DNA from 2 places in the Streptomyces sp. NPDC031466 genome. Region 1 is predicted to be linked to the other one. Evidence: riboswitches for the same ligand, from Rfam matches in the RefSeq annotation. Region 1 holds a riboswitch; the other holds the start of a gene.
What was found. Region 1 has a riboswitch for glycine ahead of gcvP (aminomethyl-transferring glycine dehydrogenase). Riboswitches for the same ligand answer to the same signal wherever they lie in the genome.
Positions count from the first base shown of each region.

Region 2: linked by a shared signal. The riboswitch ahead of gcvT (glycine cleavage system aminomethyltransferase GcvT) and the one ahead of gcvP (aminomethyl-transferring glycine dehydrogenase) in region 1 are both predicted to bind glycine.

Region 1 covers NZ_JBVIJT010000012.1:9,684-13,081, forward strand. Annotated here, with positions in the region: gene ACZ5GP_RS27890 (DNA polymerase IV) at 1-613, shown strand, start outside; gene ACZ5GP_RS27895 (PRC-barrel domain-containing protein) at 625-1,002, opposite strand; glycine riboswitch at 1,146-1,245, shown strand; gene gcvP (aminomethyl-transferring glycine dehydrogenase) at 1,441-3,398, shown strand, end outside.
Region 2 covers NZ_JBVIJT010000017.1:90,051-93,448, reverse strand. Annotated here, with positions in the region: gene gcvH (glycine cleavage system protein GcvH) at 1-370, opposite strand, end outside; gene gcvT (glycine cleavage system aminomethyltransferase GcvT) at 429-1,562, opposite strand; glycine riboswitch at 1,597-1,710, opposite strand; glycine riboswitch at 1,711-1,814, opposite strand; gene ACZ5GP_RS33110 (AAA family ATPase) at 2,090-2,755, shown strand; gene ACZ5GP_RS33105 (enhanced serine sensitivity protein SseB) at 2,815-3,398, shown strand, end outside.

The DNA.
Region 1 (3,398 bases):
GCAGCGGCTGCGGGCGGCGGGGCACTCGGGGCGGACCATCGTGCTGAAGGTGCGGCGCTTCGACTTCTCGACGCTGACCCGGTCCGAGACGCTGCGGGGACCCACCGACGACCCCGCAGTGGTGCGGGAGGCCGCGGCGCGGCTGCTGGAGTCCGTGGACACCACGGGCGGGGTGCGGTTGCTCGGGGTAGGGGTCACGGGGCTCGCGGACTACACGCAGGAGGACCTCTTCGCCCAGGCACAGGCGCAGGCGCTGGCAGCGGAGGCGGAGGTTTCGGCGACGGAGGGTTCAGCGGGTGATCCGCCGGCAGGGGAGGCGGTGCCGGGGGCTCCTTCGCGACCGGCTGACGGTGAGGACGCGCAGGAGACGGTGGCGCCCGCGGAGCGGCGGTGGGTGGCCGGGCACGACGTGCGGCACACCGAGTACGGCTACGGATGGGTCCAGGGCAGCGGGCTCGGCCGGGTGACCGTGCGTTTCGAGACACCCGGGTCGGCGCCGGGGCGGGTGCGGACGTTCCGGACGGATGATCCGGAGTTGCGCCCCGCGGAGCCTTTGCCGCTGGTCGGAGCGGGCTCCTGCGGGGAGGAGGTGGGAGCGGTGGAGACGGGGTGAGACTCGGCGCCTCAGGTGGGGTCCGAGCCCGCGATGTGCCCGAAGTCGTGGTCGGGGGGTGGCGGGTGGGGGAGCGTGGTGTCCAGGCCGTAGTGGTGGTAGAGCTGGAGCTCCTGGGCGGGGGAGAGATGGCGGCCCACGCCGAAGTCCGGGGCGTCCTTGATCAGGTCGCGGTCGAACGGGATGCGCAGGGTGCCGTCGTCGACCAGTTCGCTCGGCTCCAGGGGGACGAAGGCGTCGCGGCTGAAGAGGCCCGTGCGTATGGCCGCCCACTCCGGTTCGCCGGTGGCGTCGTCGAGATAGATCTCGTCGATCGTGCCGATCTTGGCCCCGCTGCGGTCGAACGCCTTGCGGCCGATCAGATTCCGCGGATCGATGTCGGTCTGCACGGGCCCTCCAGCTGTCGCGGGGTCTGAGATGTGGGCATTACTCATCTTTGTCCGCTCGTACTCACTACGAAAGAGCACTTCGGGGCGGGCGGCCACTCGAGGGAACGCCTGTGACCCTCGCTGGTAGGCTGACGAACGGCTGCTGACCCCGTGCGGGAGAGCTCTCCGGGTCACGATCGCCGGAGGCGCCGAAGGAGCAAATCCTCCCCGGAATCTCTCAGGCACCTGTACCGCACGGACGAGGTCACTCTGGAAAGCAGGGCGGGCGTACGGGCGGGCACGTCCCAAACCCTTCCTCACCGACGGTGAAAGCCGGGACGGTGCCTTCACGGGCGCGCCCCGGTGAAGCTCTCAGGTTGAGATGACAGAGGGGGAGGCCGTCCGGGTACCCGCGCCGTGGTACCCCTCGTAGGTCGCGCAGACCAGGAGGCCTCCGCAATGACTGCCACCAATCGCATCCCCCTCTCCGAACTCGAACAGGGCATCCCCTTCGAGCAGCGGCACATAGGGCCCGATGCGGAAGCGCGGGCGAAGATGCTCGCCCAGGTCGGGTACGGCTCGCTCGACGAGCTGACGGCCGCCGCGGTGCCGGATGTGATCAAGAACGCCGAGGCGCTGAAGCTGCCAGGTGCCCGCACCGAGGCCGAGGTCCTCGCCGAGCTGCGCTCCCTCGCGGACCGGAACCAGGTGCTCGACTCCATGATCGGACTCGGGTACTACGGCACCTTCACGCCGCCCGTGATCCTGCGGAACGTGATGGAGAACCCCGCCTGGTACACCGCGTACACGCCGTACCAGCCGGAGATCTCCCAGGGCCGGCTGGAGGCGCTGCTGAACTTCCAGACCATGGTCGCCGAGCTGACCGGCCTGCCCACCTCCGGGGCCTCGCTGCTCGACGAGGGCACGGCCGCCGCCGAGGCCATGGCCCTGTCCCGGCGCATGGGCAAGGTCAAGGACGGCGTGTTCCTCGTCGACGCGGACACCCTGCCGCAGACCATCGCCGTCATCAGGACCCGCGCCGAGCCCACCGGCGTCGAGATCGTCGTCACCGATCTGAGCACCGGCATCCCGGCCGAGGTCGCCGAGCGCGGTGTGGTCGGCGTACTGGTGCAGTACCCGGGCGCCTCCGGTGTCGTCCGCGACATCAAGCCGCTGATCGACGAGGCGCACGAGCTCGGTGCCGTCGTCACCGTCGCCGCCGACCTGCTCGCTCTGACGCTGCTCACCTCGCCCGGTGAGCTGGGCGCGGACATCGCGGTCGGGACGACGCAGCGCTTCGGTGTGCCGATGGGATTCGGCGGCCCGCACGCCGGTTACATGGCGGTGCGCGAGAAGTTCGCCCGCAGCCTGCCCGGGCGGCTCGTCGGCGTCTCCGTCGACGCCGACGGCAACAAGGCGTACCGGCTGGCGCTGCAGACCCGCGAGCAGCACATCCGCCGCGAGAAGGCCACCAGCAACATCTGTACCGCTCAGGTGCTGCTCGCGGTCATGGCCGGGATGTACGCGGTCTACCACGGCCCGGACGGGCTGAAGTCCATCGCGCGGCGCACCCACCGCTACGCGACGCTTCTCGCCGCCGGCCTGAAGGAGGGTGGGGTCGAGGTCGTCCACGGCGCGTACTTCGACACGCTGACCGTACGCGTGCCCGGCCAGGCCGAGCACTTCGTCACGGCCGCCCGTGAGAGCGGCGTCAACATCCACCGCGTCGACGCCGACCATGTCTCGCTCGCCTGCGACGAGACCACCACGCGTCGGCAACTGGCCGCGGTCTGGAGCGCCTTCGGCGTGGAGGCCGACGTCGACGCGCTGGACGCCACCGTCTCGGACACGCTCCCCCAGGGCCTGCTGCGCAGCGACGAGTACCTCACGCACCCGGTCTTCCACCAGTACCGCTCCGAGACCTCGATGCTGCGCTACCTGCGCAAGCTGGCCGACCGCGACTACGCGCTCGACCGCGGCATGATCCCGCTGGGCTCCTGCACCATGAAGCTCAACGCGACCACCGAGATGGAGCCGGTCACCTGGCCCGAGTTCGGGCAGCTGCACCCCTTCGCGCCCGCCCAGCAGGCGCAGGGCTACCTCACGCTCATCCGCGAGCTGGAGGAGCGCCTCGCCGAGGTGACCGGGTACGACAAGGTCTCGCTCCAGCCCAACGCCGGGTCGCAGGGCGAGCTGGCGGGCCTGCTCGCCGTCCGCGGCTACCACCGGGCCAACGGCGACGACCAGCGCACCATCTGCCTCATCCCGTCCTCCGCGCACGGCACGAACGCGGCGAGCGCCGTGATGGCCGGCATGAAGGTCGTCGTCGTGAAGACCGCCGACGACGGTGAGATCGACGCCGACGACCTGCGCGCGAAGATCGACAAGCACCGCGACGAGCTGGCCGTGCTCATGAT
Region 2 (3,398 bases), on a different contig from region 1:
CGGAGAACTCGGTGTACTCGTCCGCGGAGAGCAGGTCCTTCGGCTCCTCCGCGATCCGGACCTTGAAGAGCCAACCGCCCTCGAAGGGAGCGGAGTTCACCAGCGAGGGGTCGTCCACGACGTCCTGGTTGGCCTCGACGACCTCGCCGGTCACCGGCGAGTACAGGTCGCTGACGGACTTGGTCGACTCCAGCTCGCCGCAGGTCTCGCCCGCGGTCACCGTCTCACCGACCTCGGGAAGCTGCACGAAGACGACGTCACCGAGCGCGTTGGCCGCGTGCTCCGTGATGCCCACCGTCGACACGCCCTCTTCGGCGTCCGACAGCCACTCGTGCTCCTTGCTGTAGCGGAGCTGCTGGGGGTTGCTCATGTCCTGAATTCTCCTGTACGCGGGTGGGTGCTGCGGAACGGGAAAGGTGTGCGGGGGGTCACTTCCGGCGCTTGTAGAACGGCAGCGCCACGACCTCGTACGGTTCGTGCGTACCACGGATGTCCACGCCCACGCCGGGCGTGCCCGGGGCGGCGTGCTCCGCGTCGACGTACGCCATCGCGATCGGCTTGCCCAGCGTCGGGGACGGGGCGCCGGAGGTGACCTCGCCGATGACCTCGCCGTCCGCGACCACGGAGAAGCCCGCGCGCGGCACGCGGCGGCCGGCGGCGATCAAACCGACCAGCTTGCGCGGCGGGGCGGTCTCGGCGCGCTCGGCGGCGGCCGCGAGCGCCGCGCGCCCCACGAAGGTCTCGGCCTGCGAGGTCTTGTCGAACTTCACGACCCGGCCGAGACCGGCGTCGAACGGCGTGAGGGCGGCGGTCAGCTCGTGCCCGTACAGCGGCATGCCCGCCTCCAGGCGCAGCGTGTCGCGGCAGGAGAGGCCGGCCGGCACCATGCCGACGGGCGTGCCCGCCCCCATCAGCGCGTTCCACAGCTTCTCCGCGTCACCGGGGGCGACGAAGAGCTCGAAACCGTCCTCGCCGGTGTAGCCCGTGCGGGCGATCAGGGCGGGGACGCCCGCGACGGTGCCGGGCAGGCCCGCGTAGTACTTCAGGCCGTCCAGGTCGGCGTCCGTCACCGACTTCAGGATGCCGGGGGACTCGGGGCCCTGGACGGCGAGCAGCGCGTAGGCGTCGCGGTCGTCGCGGACCTCGGCGTCGAAGCCCTCGGCGCGGGCGGCCAGCGCGTCGAGCACGACCTGGGCGTTGGAGGCGTTGGCGACGACCAGATATTCGGGGGCCTCGCTCTCCCCGAGGCGGTAGACGATCAGGTCGTCGAGGATGCCGCCGTCCTCGGCGCAGATCATGGTGTAGCGGGCGCGGCCGACACCCACCGAGCCGATGTTGCCGACCAGCGAGAAGTTCAGCAGGTCGACGGCCTCGGGGCCGGTGACGGTGATCTCGCCCATGTGGGAGAGGTCGAAGAGACCGGCCTTGGTGCGCACGGCGTTGTGCTCGTCGCGCTCGCTGCCGTAGCGCAGCGGCATGTCCCAGCCCGCGAAGTCGGTCATGGTCGCGCCGAGCGCACGATGCACGGCATCGAGGGCGGTGAGGCGGGGGGCAGTGCTCATGAGGGAACTCCCAGGGCATGACGGGCGAGGTCGATCCTCCCCATCTGTCATCGGAACCTGAGAGGTTCGCCGCGAGCGTCCCGACATGTGGGACGCGCGGCTTGCACCTTGGGTGGAGCCGGCGTGCCGACTCGCTTTTCAGATGTGCCTCGCCCGCGCGGTACGGGGCCTGAGAGATTCAAGGGAGGGACTTGCTCCTTCGGCGCCCCGGGCCCATGCGTGCTGGTCCGGGAACTCTCCCGCGCGGATTCAAACGGCCGGTATGGAGTTGGCGCGCACATCATTGCACGCGGCCGGGGTCAGGGGGACTGGTGGTCCGGTGCCGGTTCGGGGCGGTCCCGGCAGGCCCGGCGGGACCGGGGTGGCTCCCGGCGCGGGTGCGGCGCGAGTCCGGCGCGGGCCCCGGCGTGGGCTCCGGAAATTTCCCTTGTGCCGCATTACCTTCTCTTTACACTTGCCGGGGAAAGCAGTACGTGACCGCTATGGGGAGGCCGATCACGGTGCGCAGCAGGACGAGAGTCCACGCCATGACCACGGGGATGGCGCTGCCGAAGCAGGCTGCCGCCCCGGCCCGGGAGGGCTGCGGCCCACTGCCCGTGCCCGTCGTCCGGGACCTGCGGCAGCGGGCCGGGCACAGCCCCCACCGCCTCACCTTCGACGAGGGCGACCTGGTCGTCGTCTCCGGGCTGCCCGGCGGCGGGAAGTCCACGCTGATGCGCCAGGCCGTCACGGGCCCCCGCGTCGACTCCCAGGACACCCGCGACGCGTGGGCCGCCCGCATGCCCGCCCCGCTGCCGTACGCGCTCTACCGCCCCCTGGTCCGCCTCGCGCACTACGCGGGCCTGCGCCGCGTCCTGCGGTCCGGCGCCGGCGTCGTCGTGCACGACTGCGGCACCCAGCCCTGGGTGCGCCGCTGGCTGGCCCGCGAGGCCGCCCGGCGCGGCAGGACACTGCATCTGCTCCTGCTCGACGTGCCCGCCGACACCGCCCTCCAGGGCCAGCGCGAGCGCGGCCGGGGCGTGTCCCGGTACGCCTTCGCGCGCCACCGCAGGACGGTCGGCCGGCTGGTCGGCGCCGCCGAGCGGGGCGACCTGCCGCGCGGCTGCGGATCGGCGGTGCTCCTGGACCGGGCGGCGGCGCAGGTGCTGCGGGCCGTCTCCTTCGACCGCCGGGGGATCGCCTTCGACCGCTGAGGGCGGCCGACGTTAGGGTTCAGCCGCAGGCTAAGCGGTCGCGAGCAGGGGTTGGACAGATGAACTTTCCGGCGCAGGCACACGCCCATCCGTACGGGGGGTGGCCGGGCAACGAACTGGAAGAGGTCCTCGCGGCCTGCCTCGGCGCCCCCGCCCCGGCGGGCGGCCGCATCGTGGAGGTCCTCGGCCGCAGCCACCTCTGGGTCCCGCTGCCGAACGGCGGCGGCCCCGACAGCCGCACCCTGGACCTGCCGACGCTGGAGATCGACGGCCAGGCGTACGTCCCCGTCTTCACCTCCGAGCAGCAGTTCCGCCAGGCCCTCGGCGACGCGGCGGACCGCATGGGCTGCACGGTGGCGCCCGCCGTGGAGTTCGCCCGGGGCCTGCCGCCGCAGCTGGGCATCGCGCTGAACCCCGAGGGCACCGTCGGCGTCCCGCTGCCGCCGGCCGCCGTGGCCGAGCTGTGCCGGGCGGGGCGCACCCCGCTGGACGGGCCGTCCACCGGCGGCCGGGTCCGCCTCTTCGAGCCGGACTGGCAGGAGGACCCGGTGGACTTCCTCGCCGCCGCCGCCGGGGAGTTCGAGGCGACGGGCGTCGTCCTCACCGCCCGCCGCTGCCTGGCCGCCGTCGAGACGGACGAGCC